3 regions of the Citrobacter sp. FDAARGOS_156 genome follow, and region 1 is predicted to be linked to each of the others. Evidence: riboswitches for the same ligand, from Rfam matches in the RefSeq annotation. Region 1 holds a riboswitch; each other region holds the start of a gene.
What was found. Region 1 has a riboswitch for cobalamin ahead of btuB (TonB-dependent vitamin B12 receptor BtuB). Riboswitches for the same ligand answer to the same signal wherever they lie in the genome.
Positions count from the first base shown of each region.

Region 2: it holds a riboswitch for cobalamin, as region 1 does, so the genes downstream of both, AL515_RS10545 (cobyrinate a,c-diamide synthase) here and btuB (TonB-dependent vitamin B12 receptor BtuB) in region 1, are expected to answer to the same signal.
Region 3: it holds a riboswitch for cobalamin, as region 1 does, so the genes downstream of both, AL515_RS14170 (ABC transporter substrate-binding protein) here and btuB (TonB-dependent vitamin B12 receptor BtuB) in region 1, are expected to answer to the same signal.

Region 1 is NZ_CP014030.2:527,600-531,873, reverse strand. It holds gene murI (glutamate racemase) at 1-592, opposite strand, end outside; gene btuB (TonB-dependent vitamin B12 receptor BtuB) at 537-2,375, opposite strand; cobalamin riboswitch at 2,440-2,636, opposite strand; gene trmA (tRNA (uridine(54)-C5)-methyltransferase TrmA) at 2,752-3,852, shown strand; gene AL515_RS02560 (YijD family membrane protein) at 3,935-4,274, opposite strand, start outside.
Region 2 is NZ_CP014030.2:2,188,281-2,192,554, forward strand. It holds gene pduF (propanediol diffusion facilitator PduF) at 1-785, shown strand, start outside; gene pocR (transcriptional regulator PocR) at 988-1,899, shown strand; cobalamin riboswitch at 2,232-2,406, shown strand; gene AL515_RS10545 (cobyrinate a,c-diamide synthase) at 2,495-3,874, shown strand; gene cbiB (adenosylcobinamide-phosphate synthase CbiB) at 3,871-4,274, shown strand, end outside.
Region 3 is NZ_CP014030.2:2,893,257-2,897,530, reverse strand. It holds gene AL515_RS14175 (FecCD family ABC transporter permease) at 1-489, opposite strand, end outside; gene AL515_RS14170 (ABC transporter substrate-binding protein) at 555-1,607, opposite strand; cobalamin riboswitch at 1,819-2,048, opposite strand; gene AL515_RS14165 (GNAT family N-acetyltransferase) at 2,291-2,806, opposite strand; gene dauA (C4-dicarboxylic acid transporter DauA) at 2,915-4,274, opposite strand, start outside.

The DNA of each region.
Region 1 (4,274 bases):
CAGGAGGTTCCGACATCCGCAGCCACGGTCTCAGAATACGGCGCAGCTCTTCCAGAGAAACTGTTTCGCCGTGCAGCTTCGCTTCTGCCAGCTCCACCAACTCAGCGGATCCCAACATCGCTATCTGACACTCGTTAGCAAAGCGCGCAATCAATTCGTGTGTGTACGAGCGTTTCACCGTCGCGCGCGTCGCCAGTAGCCCTACAATACCATTCGCCGTGAGCCGCGCCGCGGGTTTAATCGCAGGCACCACACCGACAACCGGAAAAGCGAACTTTTCACGTAATGCCGGGAGTGACACCGTGCTGGCGGTATTGCATGCGATAACCGCAAGTGCGAGGGGATATCGTTGCTGAACTGCAGTCACAATCTCAACAACACGCTCAACGATAAACTCTTCGCTTTTCTCACCATAAGGAAAGGCGACGTTATCGAAAGCATATATATAGTGGAGATCCGGCAGGAGATTCCGGATCTCATTGTAGACCGACAACCCACCGACGCCGGAATCAAACACCAGCACGGTGGGACGTGAATCAGAAGGTGTAGCTGCCAGACAAGGTGTATTCCCGTCCTGCAGTTGGGTAGCCATAAACTGTCTCGTAATCTTTATCGAACAGGTTGGCGATTTTACCACGAACTGTCAGTTGTGAGGTGATCGGATATGACACTGCCAAATCCCACAAACTCACACCGCCCATTTTTACCGGTTGATAAGTAACGTAGTCCGTATCGTATCGCGTCCCCAGATATTGATATGTCAGGCCCCAATCAAAATCATAGACCTGCCAGTCGAGCTGGTATTTCACCTGCTGTTTAGAACGACGAGCCAGTGGCTCGTTGGTAATCGCATTACGCGAATCTACGTAGTCGTAGCTAAGCGTATGCGCCAACGGCCCGGTGTCGAAGTTTGCAGTCGCTTCGATACCTTTAATACGCGCTTTGCCTTCGTTGTAGTACTTTTGAGTGTGGGTGTTGTAGTCGATCATGTCATCGATATCGTTGCGATACCCTGACACGCGCCAGTTAACCCCTGATGTTATCCCTTCAAACGCCCCTTCCCACTGCTTACTCTCTTCGGGATCAAGGTTTGCATTGCCGTAATAGCCATGCAACTGACCCAAATTTGGCGCTTTGTAAGATGTGCCATAGGAGGCAATGAAACGATAGCCTTCGATAAACTCCCATCCGGCACTGGTTTGCCATGTACCATGACGACCAAACTCAGAGTTATCATCACTACGTGCTGCACCTTCGAAGGTGAAGTCACCAAGCTGCTGCAATCCCGTCAAATAAAGGCCAGTATTACGTTGGTCGTAACCGTCCGTAACATACCCAGTGCCTGGTTCCGTAGTTTGCTTTTGCCAGTCCACGCCTGCACCAATGTTACCGTGGCCAACAACTATGCTGTTTGACCACTGAACATTATACTGCTTCATATCATCTAACGTGGCCGAGGAATCATAGCGGCCATAGTTCGGATCATAGTTGTAGTCTTTACTGTGGCTGTAGCTCGAAACCAGTTGTGACTGAATCAGCTCGCCATTAAAACGTAACCCAGCGTCCCAGCTCTGGCTATACAGCTGTCGGGTATCAAGTAGCGCCGAGCCAGGAGAATAATACGAGTCATAATCTGTGCGGTTATCATAACCATAACCACGAACAAACCCGCTCCATGTCTCGGAGAAGTTGTGCTCCAGTGCGCCATACAGCGTCTTGCTTAAGAAACCGTCTTTATCCGGTTGAGCCTGTGCGCCAGTGCTACCGTAGGCCACGACATCGAAGCCTTTGGTGTAGGCATAATCGCCCATCAACGTGACACGCGTATTTTCGCCAAGCTGTTGTTGGGTTGCGATATCGTAATTTTGATACCCATTGCTTCCCACGCCGGCAGTCAGTTCCGTCCCTGGTTTTTCGCGCGTAGTAATGATATTCACCACGCCGCCAATCGCATCCGAACCATATATAGCGGAACGCGGCCCGCGGATATACTCAATACGTTGCACCAGCGATACCGGGAACTGGCTAAGATCGGCCGAGCCGCTAACTCCCGCTAAATTAAGACGCACACCATCTATCAACACCAGAACATGGCTGGAGTTAGTACCGCGAATAAAAATAGACGAGTTTTGCCCCATACCGCCGCTTTGTGCGATATCAACACCAGGCAAACGACGCAATACATCGTTTACCGAGGTAGATTGCCAGCGATCGATGTCCTGACGTGTAACGACGGTGATGGGTGCAAGTACTGCACTTAGGGGCTGCTGAAAACGGTTGGCAGTAACGACGAGAGTATCTGGGCTAGCATCCTGCGCCCAACCAGAAGATGCCGCGACGGAAAGCGCCGTCAACAGCAACGATTTTTTAATCATTGTAAAGCATCCACAATATAAGAAGGATGCCGCAGGTCCACCGATAGTACGCGATAGTGAAAACCAGATGCGACGTTAGCCGGCAGGTCTTCGGGCTTGGAAGGTTATTCAGGATACCGAATAAAAAGAAATGAGGACTTCCCACCCACAGGCAGTGTCTGCTTTACGCTCTCATTTCACCTTTCCTTACCGCTGCGCGTCAGCTCCAGATTTACACTGGATTCCCTTTTAACTCACAGGACCGGAAAACGGATGCTACAGTTTGTTACAACCTGGTGTCCAGACCGGATATCACAATATCGGAAATCATCAATAACTGGACATCTGATGAGCAATCCCTACAATCCCCGCGTACTTTTATTTTTCAGGACGCATCATGACCCCCGAACACCTTCCGACAGAACAGTACGACGCCCAGTTAGCTGAGAAAGTGGTGCGTCTGCAGAGCTTAATGACGCCATTTTATGCACAGGCTCCGGAAGTGTTCCGCTCACCGGTTAGCCATTACCGTATGCGTGCCGAGTTCCGTCTGTGGCATGACGGGGACGACCTGTACCACATCATGTTCGACAGCCAAACAAAAAACCGTATTCGCGTCGACAGCTTTCCGGCGGCCAGCGAGCTTATCAATACGCTGATGACGGCAATGATTGCAGGTGTACGCAACAACCACGTCCTGCGCCACAAACTGTTTCAGATTGATTACCTCACCACCCTGAGCGATCAGGCGGTGGTATCGATGCTGTACCATAAAAAGCTGGATGATGAATGGCGTAAGGAAGCCGAAGCGCTGCGGGATGCGCTGCGGGCGCAAAACCTGAACGTGCATTTGATTGGCCGGGCCACCAAAACCAAAATTGAGCTGGACCAGGACTACATTGACGAACGCTTGCCGGTTGCAGGTAAAGAGATTATCTACCGCCAGGTTGAGAACAGTTTTACCCAGCCGAATGCCGCCATGAATATCCAGATGCTGGAATGGGCAATTGATGTCACCAGAGGATCAAAAGGCGACCTGCTTGAGCTGTACTGCGGTAATGGCAACTTCTCGTTAGCTCTGGCGCAAAACTTCAACCGCGTACTGGCCACCGAAATCGCCAAACCTTCCGTTGCTGCAGCCCAGTACAACATTGCGGCTAACCATATTGATAACGTGCAAATTATTCGTATGGCGGCCGAAGAGTTTACTCAGGCGATGAACGGTGTTCGCGAGTTCAACCGTTTGCAGGGAATCGATCTGAAGAGTTACCAGTGTGAAACCATTTTCGTTGACCCACCGCGCAGCGGGCTGGACAGCGAAACGGAAAAAATGGTGCAGGCGTATCCGCGGATTCTGTACATCTCCTGCAACCCGGAGACGCTGTGTAAGAACCTGGAAACATTAAGCCAGACGCACAATGTTTCACGTCTGGCGCTGTTCGATCAATTCCCGTATACGCACCATATGGAGTGCGGAGTACTGTTAACGAAGAAGTAAGACTGAACGGAGGCCGGATAAGCACTACCGGTTCAGATTGCCGGATGGCGGCTTTGCCTTATCCGGCCTACAGCGACAACGGTTACTCCACAATTTCCTGTTTACGGTTACGCACTTTAAAGCCGATCCAGAACACCAGAATCACCGACAGTACCGCCGGGAAGAAGTTAGAGCCAATATCCGGATATTCAGCACGTACCACGGTGCTGTACAACAGAACGCCGAGAATAAAACAGGCGGCAGCCAGGCCCGGTAGCCCCACAGGCATAGTGCGGTTCTGATAGCGTTGATGCAGACAATAAACCGTCAGCACCAGCGAAATAATCGGGAATACTGAGAATGGCACAATGGAGCTAAACAGCGCCGCAAATGTGCCATTGATCGATAAGCCAGCAACCAGCGCCAGCAGCAGCGTACCTTTA
Region 2 (4,274 bases), 1.7 Mb from region 1:
GCATTGCCGAGTTTTTGGGTACCGGGTTGTTTTTGTTTTTTGGCATTGGATGCCTGAGCGCCCTGAAAGTAGCCGGTGCCAGTTTAGGGTTATGGGAGATCTGCATTATATGGGGACTGGGGATCTCTCTGGCAGTTTATCTGACAGCAGGGATCTCAGGTGCACATCTCAATCCCGCTATCACCATCGCACTGTGGTTGTTTGCTTGTTTTCCAGGTCGTAAAGTGTTGCCGTACTCCATTGCTCAGGTGGCTGGTGCCTTTGGTGGCGCTCTGCTCGCCTATTTGTTGTATGGCAGTTTGTTTATCGAGTATGAAACCGCCCACCACATGGTGCGGGGTAGCCTCGAAAGTTTGCAGCTTGCCAGCATATTTAGCACTTATCCTGCCGCTGCACTCAGCGTCTGGCAGGCTGCACTGGTGGAAGTTGTGATTACCTCCATTCTGATGGGGATGATCATGGCGCTCACCGATGATGGCAATGGGATTCCCCGGGGGCCGTTGGCACCACTACTGATCGGTATTCTGGTTGCCGTTCTTGGGGCATCGACCGGACCGCTTACCGGATTTGCCATGAATCCGGCTCGTGATTTTGGGCCAAAATTGTTCGCATGGATGGCGGGCTGGGGGGATGTCGCGATGACTGGGGGGCGTGATATTCCTTACTTTATTGTCCCGATCGTGGCACCTATCATTGGCGCTTGTGCGGGGGCAGCAATTTATCGTTACTTTATTGGCAAAAACTTACCGTGTAATAGCTGTAAGCTGGAGGAAAATGAGCGTTAGCTTCACGGAAAATGTTTATTTTTGAAATGTAATAACTGTTTTCGTGATCAGGTTTCCTGAACCGCTTAAAAAGTCTCCCAAGAATGGGAGACTTTTGTTATGTTCGAATACGCCTTTTATCATTGCTCTGGATAGCGAGATGAAAAGCAGATGTAAATAATGTGTTTTATTTATAACAATAAATTAACTGAGAGGTTTTATCATGATTTCTGCGAGTGCCCTGAACTCAGAACTCATTAATAAAATCGCACAGGATTTTGCGCAGGCCACCAGTCTGGCTGTTGTGGTTGTCAATATTCACGGTGATGAAATTTCTGAGCTTTTTAATTTCACTCCTTTTTGCCAGTTGATGCGCCAGCATCCTCAGCATAGTACACGATGTCGTATGAGCGATCGCTGTGGGGGACTGGAAGCTTCAAAATCCGATCAACCCTGCATTTATCGCTGCCATGCCGGACTTACCGACTTCTCCATTCCGCTGGTCATTGCGGGACATCTGGTCGGGTTTGTCTTATGTGGCCAGGTGCGCCTAAGCAATGACGTGGGGCTGGTGGATATTCTGAACGTGGACGACCGTTGGCAAGCCGATCCCGAACTGGTGAGTGAATTTCGTAATGTACCGGAAATGGACTATTCGCGGGTTATTGCTTCCGCGGATTTGCTAAAGCTCATTGTAGAAAACTGTCTTAAAAAACAACTGAATTTCGTCGTAATCAAAGACAATCCGCAGCAGTCAGAACCGGTACGCGCTAACCGCAGTACCAATCCGCATGACAGTAAAATGAAGAAAGCCTTGCGCTATATTGATGCGCATTTATCAGACGAGCTGCGTCTGGAAGATGTTGCCTCTCACGTTTATCTCAGTCCTTACTATTTCAGCAAATTGTTCAAAAAATATCAGGGGATAGGGTTTAACGCATGGGTAAATCAACAGCGAATGGCGAGTGCCAAAGAGTTGCTTTGTCATAGCGACTGGAGCATCGCCAGTATTGCGCGAAATTTAGGCTTTTCACAAACCAGTTATTTTTGCAAAGTATTCCGTCAAACGTACCAGGTTACGCCGCAGGCTTTCCGTCAGCAAATAAATGTCACCTCATCTGAAGAGACAGCTTAAATAGCAATAATTTGCTATTGCCGATTTTTGATATCGTACGCTATGTCAGTCATTATAAAATGAAAAATAACTACAGCAGTCAATAAATTGTCATAGCGCAACAAAATAATAGTATTTGAGGGATAAACTGCACCAGTTTTTATTTTTGTGATGAGATACAGTGTCTGTGTGAAAGACTTTCTTTATTCTTTAATGACGCTTTCATTCAAAAAATGAACATATGAATAAACGGGTTGAGGCCATAACATTGGTTGAATGTACCCGGCAAGATATTAAATTGAATTATTGTCATGAGGTCGTGAATTTGCCTCAAGACACAGAGCCAAATTAAATCGGCTCTTGAACTGACAGGTTTGCCACATTTGTGGTAGGGAAGGGGGTGAGAATCCCCCGCAGCCCCCGCTGCTGTGATGCTGACGACCCCGTATAGACCACTGATCGCAAGATTGGGAAGGACGGGCGAGGACGACGCTAAGCCAGAAGACCTGCCTGTCGGTGACTACCAACAACTTCGGTGGGAAGTGGGTTGCGCAGATGCATACAGTCGAGAGACTGGGTATCTATACACCCCTACCACCCTGAACAGGATCAGGGTATGGCGGCCAGTTTTCACGCATTTGTTCTTGCAGGTACCGGTAGCGGCTGTGGCAAAACCACGGTGACGCTGGGCCTGTTGAGCCTGATGAAAAAGCGCGGTTTACGCGTCCAGCCATGCAAAGTCGGTCCTGATTACCTTGATACTGGCTGGCACACCGCGGTGTGCGGCACGGCTTCCCGTAATCTTGATAGCTTCATGCTACCCACCTCTACACTGAATGCCTTATTTTGCGAGCAGATGCAGCACGCGGATATTGCCGTTATCGAAGGCGTTATGGGGTTATATGACGGCTATGGTACAGACCCTGATTACTGCAGTACTGCGGCGATGGCGAAACAGTTAGGTTGCCCGGTCATCTTGCTGGTTGATGGTAAGGCGGTTTCCACTTCGATAGCCGCCACGGTGATGGGATTCCAGCATTTTGATCCCAGTCTGAACATTGCAGGCGTGATTGTTAATCGGGTCAACAGCGAAACACATTACCAGCTACTCAAAGTTGCCATTGAGCGTTACTGCTCCGTGCCTGTATTAGGCTACGTTCCCCGCATGGAGGGCGTCGCGCTTCCTGAACGTCATCTGGGTTTAGTTACCGCTCGTGAGTCAGTTATCAACCAGCAGCCGTGGCAGGATTTTGCCGCGACGCTGGAACAGACGCTGGATATCGACGCGTTGTTGGCATTAAGCCAGTTAAACACCCTTCCTGTTGGCGAATGGCCCGCGCTACCGGCAGCAGACGCAGGGGTAGGGCTAACGCTGGCCATTGCTGATGACGAGGCGTTCAACTTTTATTATCCGGATAACATTACATTACTGGCGCGTACGGGCCTCAATATTGTTCGTTTTAGCCCGCTGCATGATACCTGTTTACCAGACTGTCAGATGATTTGGTTAGGCGGCGGATATCCGGAACTGCATGCTGCGGCCCTGGCCCGTAATGTCACCATGCTGGAGCAACTGCGAGCGGCGCATCAGCGTGGCGTCGCTATTTATGCAGAGTGCGGAGGGTTGATGTATCTCGGTAGCTCGCTGGAGGACAGCAACGGCGATTGCTGGCTAATGGCGGATATCATTCCTGGGCACAGCAAAATGGGCAAACGGCTGACCCGGTTTGGCTACTGCGAGGCACAAGCCACACAGCAAACATTGCTGGCAACGGCCGGTGAAGTCCTGCGCGGGCATGAATTCCACTATTCCGACTTTACCCCTGAAACCCCGGCGGTGATGAATTGCCGCAAGGTGCGTGATGGCAAAACGCTGCAAGCCTGGTCCGGCGGCTGGCAGGTCGGAAACACCTTCGCCAGTTATCTGCACGTTCATTTTGCTCAACGTCCGCAGATGCTTAGCCACTGGCTGACAGCCGCGAGGAGCGCGCTATGACGATCCTTGCGTGGTGCGTTGCCTGGCTGCTGGATTTTATCATTGGTGATCCGCAGAACTGGCCGCATCCGGTGCGCTGGATCGGCAACCTTATCTCCGCAATCCAGCGCGTCATTCGGCGTTATTGCCATAGTGATAGCACGCTGAGAATCGGCGGTGCCGTGATGTGGCTCGTGGTGGTTGGTGTGACATGGGGCGTTTCCTGGGGGGTGTTGACACTGGCGAATTCCATTCACCCGTGGCTGGGATGGGGCGTAGAGGTGTGGATGATCTTTACCGTGCTGGCGGGGCGTTGTCTGGCAAATGCTGCGCTGGATGTAGAGCGTCCATTGCGTGCCAATAATCTTGCCGAAAGCCGGGAAAAACTCTCCTGGATTGTGGGACGTGATACCTCACAGCT
Region 3 (4,274 bases), 2.4 Mb from region 1:
GCCGCTTTTGCCCCTTGCCGCCATCGCCAATAGCGCGACAAACAGAAATGCCGTCAGCGCGCCAATAAACGCGCCAAGCGACATGGAAATGATCCCTGCGCCAAGTCCGGTCAGGGCGATGAGCACCGCGCCCGTTGAGGCTCCGGCAGAAATACCCAGCAGGTAAGGTTCGGCCAGCGCATTGCGCAGCAGCGACTGGAGAACCACGCCTGAAACCGCCAGACAGGCTCCGCAACAGGCGGAAACCAGCGCGCGGGTCAGGCGGTAGTTCCAGATAATCCCGGCATCAAGCGCATCCACCGCATACTGTGTATCAAACAAGCGGTTTGCCAGCGTATGGCTGACATGCTGCCACGGGATAACCGTCTCACCGATTGAAATGCCCGCCAGAAGGACGCCGCACATCACCATGCTGACCCACAGCGCGTGGAACAGCGTCCTGCATGCAAGCTGGCTCATGGCATGACGCGTCCTGCGTAATTCGCTCATTGTTTACGACTTCCCGGAATACGAAAGGGCGCTATGCCCGTATAAGGCATAACGCGCGACGAGAGTTAGTGAGTCGTCTGAGGGTGCGCCAGACCATATTGCACCAGCGCATCGGCGAGTTTTTCCAGTCCGTCAATGGTTCTGATACCCGCGTTCATGGTTTGCACGTCGATCACCGGCAGGTGGTTTTCTTTCACTGCCGGGATCAGCCGGGTAACAGGATCGGACGTGAGGTATTCCATTTTGACTTTCCAGTCATCGGCCGGGAAGCGGCGACGGCCCATCTCGCCGAGGACGATGACCGATGGATTGGCTTTGGCAATGGTTTCCCAACCTACTGTTGGCCACTCCTCGGCGGAATCAATGACATTTTTCACCCCAAGAGATTGCGCTATCCACGCCGCGGGGCCAAATTTCCCGGCGACATAGGGGTCAAGCTGCAGGTCGGCGCTGGAGAACCAAAAGACGGCAGATACGTGGTTGTCCATGCCGGCAATCTTAGCTTTCGCAGCGGCTTCACGTGCTTTCAGGCTGGCAATCAGTTCATCGCCTTTGTCCTGTACATCAAAAATTTTCGCCAGGTCGGCAATTTCCTGATAGACCATGGCGATATCAAACATGCTCTTACGCACGCCGTCGCCGCCGTCTTCGTTGTCTTTGGCACAATCGGCTGGGGCGGTATAAACCGGAACGTGTAATTCGCTAAATTGTTCGTAAGAGGCAACTGTGCCCGCAGGGCCAATCTGCCATTCAAACTGACTGGCCACCAGATCCGGTTTTTTCGCAATAATCCCTTCGAAACTCGGGATGTTTTGCGCAATGACTGCAATCTTGTCATTCACTGCTTTGTACTGTTCAGGTACCGGGCCAAACCACAGTGATGTTCCAACAACACGATCGGCCAGACCCAGGGAATAGAGGATTTCAGTACTGTTTTGTCCAACGGTAGTCACGCGTTTTGGCGCATGATTAAACGTAATATCCCTACCACAGTTTTTGATCGTTAATGGATATTCTGTTTTTGCCGCAGAAGCCATATTGCTGGTCAGGAAGAGTGCTGCGCCAGTCAGTGCCAGAAGTGAAAGTTTGCAATAAGCAGAAGTTATTTTTGCGTGCATTAGCGTTGTCCCGTTCATGCCAGAATCTGAACGTCTGGTCATGGTTCATTTCGTTCCATAAATTCGGGACAGGCACATGACGATAGATGACATCTAATCGTGAACTGCGGGCAAGATAATATGAAAATAAAACATATTGTTGCCAATTTGTTCAGAAATTATATTATTCATTCGTCAAATAAATCACCCCATGGACCATCCCGTCCACTCAATGTATACAACCTTGACAGCAGGTCTCCTGGCTCGCGGCAATCTGAATATCGGCCTTCCCATAAAGGCGTTCTTTACAGTGACCTGTCGTGGATAATCCACGACACAGTGATATTCAGTTTCCGCTTACAGTTGCGGGGGCAGCTATGGCATAAGATTAAAATAATCCGCACCATATTCCGTTTCAAAATGATAAATAGATTCTGAAATACTGTCGGTGGGGACTTTATCGGTATCGAATAGCCCCGTCAACCGCTTGAATAAGTAGGGTTGATACCGCTTTTATTTTTAAATTCAATAAAATCAATTCGTTGCTTTGGTGTTTGTGACATTAATTATGTGAAAAACACAAATGCCGATAAACTAAATGAGAATTGTTTGATGTTGATCAATTAATGTTTTCTTTGCCGAGCTGACCACGCTTAATAACGAAATTTACTGTGATATTTAATTATTTGCGCGGCGTCACATTTTTATTGATATTTTTCCATGTGTACGATTTGCTGTTCGCCACCTTCATCAAAAAAGACGGTAAAGTGATTTCGCAACCAAAACTGATAGCCACCAGGTAAAAAATGGTGGGTGTGCAGATAGCGTATTTTATATTGTTGTCGGTCGCAAAATTGTTCCGCCAGCAGGACAAGTTGGCTGCCTATGCCTTGCCGACGATATTCCTGTGCGACGTAGCAGCGGCAAATTTCCGCGGTTGAGGATAATTGATAGCGTCCGCGCAGTGCCGGTATTCGGTCATCGTACTGGCAGACCGCCAGCGTAGCGATAAGTTGCTGTCGGTTATTCCATGCGCCGAGCAACAGATTTCGCGGTTGATGGAGGTAGTGTGAGCGCAGATTTAATACATCTGCATGCGGTTCAGGTGCTGGTCGGTTAGCGTTAAAATAGAGATTTAAATGGTGGATAATAAACGACTGAACGGACGAAATATCAGCCTCAGTTATTTCACGGAATATAAATGTAGTATCAGCGTTCATCGTTGCAGATATCATCAGAACCAGGGGAACTGGATAATAGCAACTCAGACGCGTTTACAGAAGAGAAGTGTTACCGGCAAGCCTGCGCAAGCCGGTAACATCGTATGATTAAATATCTGCCAGCGCGGCATCACGGTTCGGGAAGAACGCCAGACGGCCGGGGATGGGTTGGATACCCGCGCGTGCCATGGTGCGTAGCGGCTGGAATTCCAGATTACTGATACGCAACTCACAACCTTCCGGCAGGCGTTTAACAAAACGCTGGAAGGCGTCCAGACCACCGGCATCCAGTACCGGGACGGCGTCCCACTTCAGCACCACAATGCGTTTGCCTTCAAGGCGAGATTCGAGATCGGTAAAGAGTCCCTCTGCTGCGGCAAAGAAAAGCGGGCCAATAACGCGTAGTACCAGTACATCGTTTGGTACGTCTACGTTGACCGGTGCCAGACGCGTCATGCGTGCAATACGGCGCATAAACAGCAGCGAAGCGAGAACGATACCGACGCTGATGGCGATAACCATATCGAACAGCACCGTCAAAGACATACACATCAGCATAACGATGATGTCGTCTTTTGGCGCGTGGCGCAGGAGATCCACAACTTTATGCGCTTCACTCATGTTCCATGCCACCATCAGCAGCAGGGCAGCCATCGCCGACAGCGGTAACCAGGAAAGCAGCGGCGCAAGCACCAGCAGGGCGAGGATCACCAGAATCGCGTGAATGACCGCAGAAATTGGCGACGTTGCGCCGGCACGAACGTTAGCCGCAGAACGGGCAATTGCCGCAGTGGCAGTGATACCGCCAAAGAACGGTGCGACGATGTTGCCCAGACCCTGACCAATCAATTCGCTATTGGCCTTATGCTTGGTGCCGGTCATCCCATCGAGGACGACAGCGCACAGCAGAGATTCGATTGCTCCGAGCATTGCCATCGAAAAGGCTGCGGGTAACAGTGCCTGTAATGAACTCCAGCTCAGCGTAAAGTTGGAGCCAGGCATATCCCATGGCAGTACCAACTGCGGCAGCAGCTGTGGGATACCGTTACCCTGCGAGCCATCGGCCAGAATGTAATGGAACTGAGACCCGATGGTCGCTACATGGCCACCCGTCAGGTTCACGATACCCATCACCGCGCAGCCAGCCAGCAGTGCAGGAAGGTGGCCCGGCAGGCGGATCCCCAGACGCGGCCAGAAAATCAGGATCCCCAGTGTGACCACGCCAATCGCGGCATCCCCCACGTCGATGGTTGGCAGGGCCATAAACAGCGCGCCGACCTTCTGCAGGTAGTGCTCAGGGACATGAGCCATCTGCAGGCCAAGAAAATCTTTAATCTGCATGGTACCGATGGTGATACCAATACCCGAGGTAAAACCTAACGTAACGGACACCGGAATGTATTCGATCAAACGACCAAAGCGGGCGAGGCCGAAAAGGATCAGGAATATCCCGGACATTAGCGTGGCG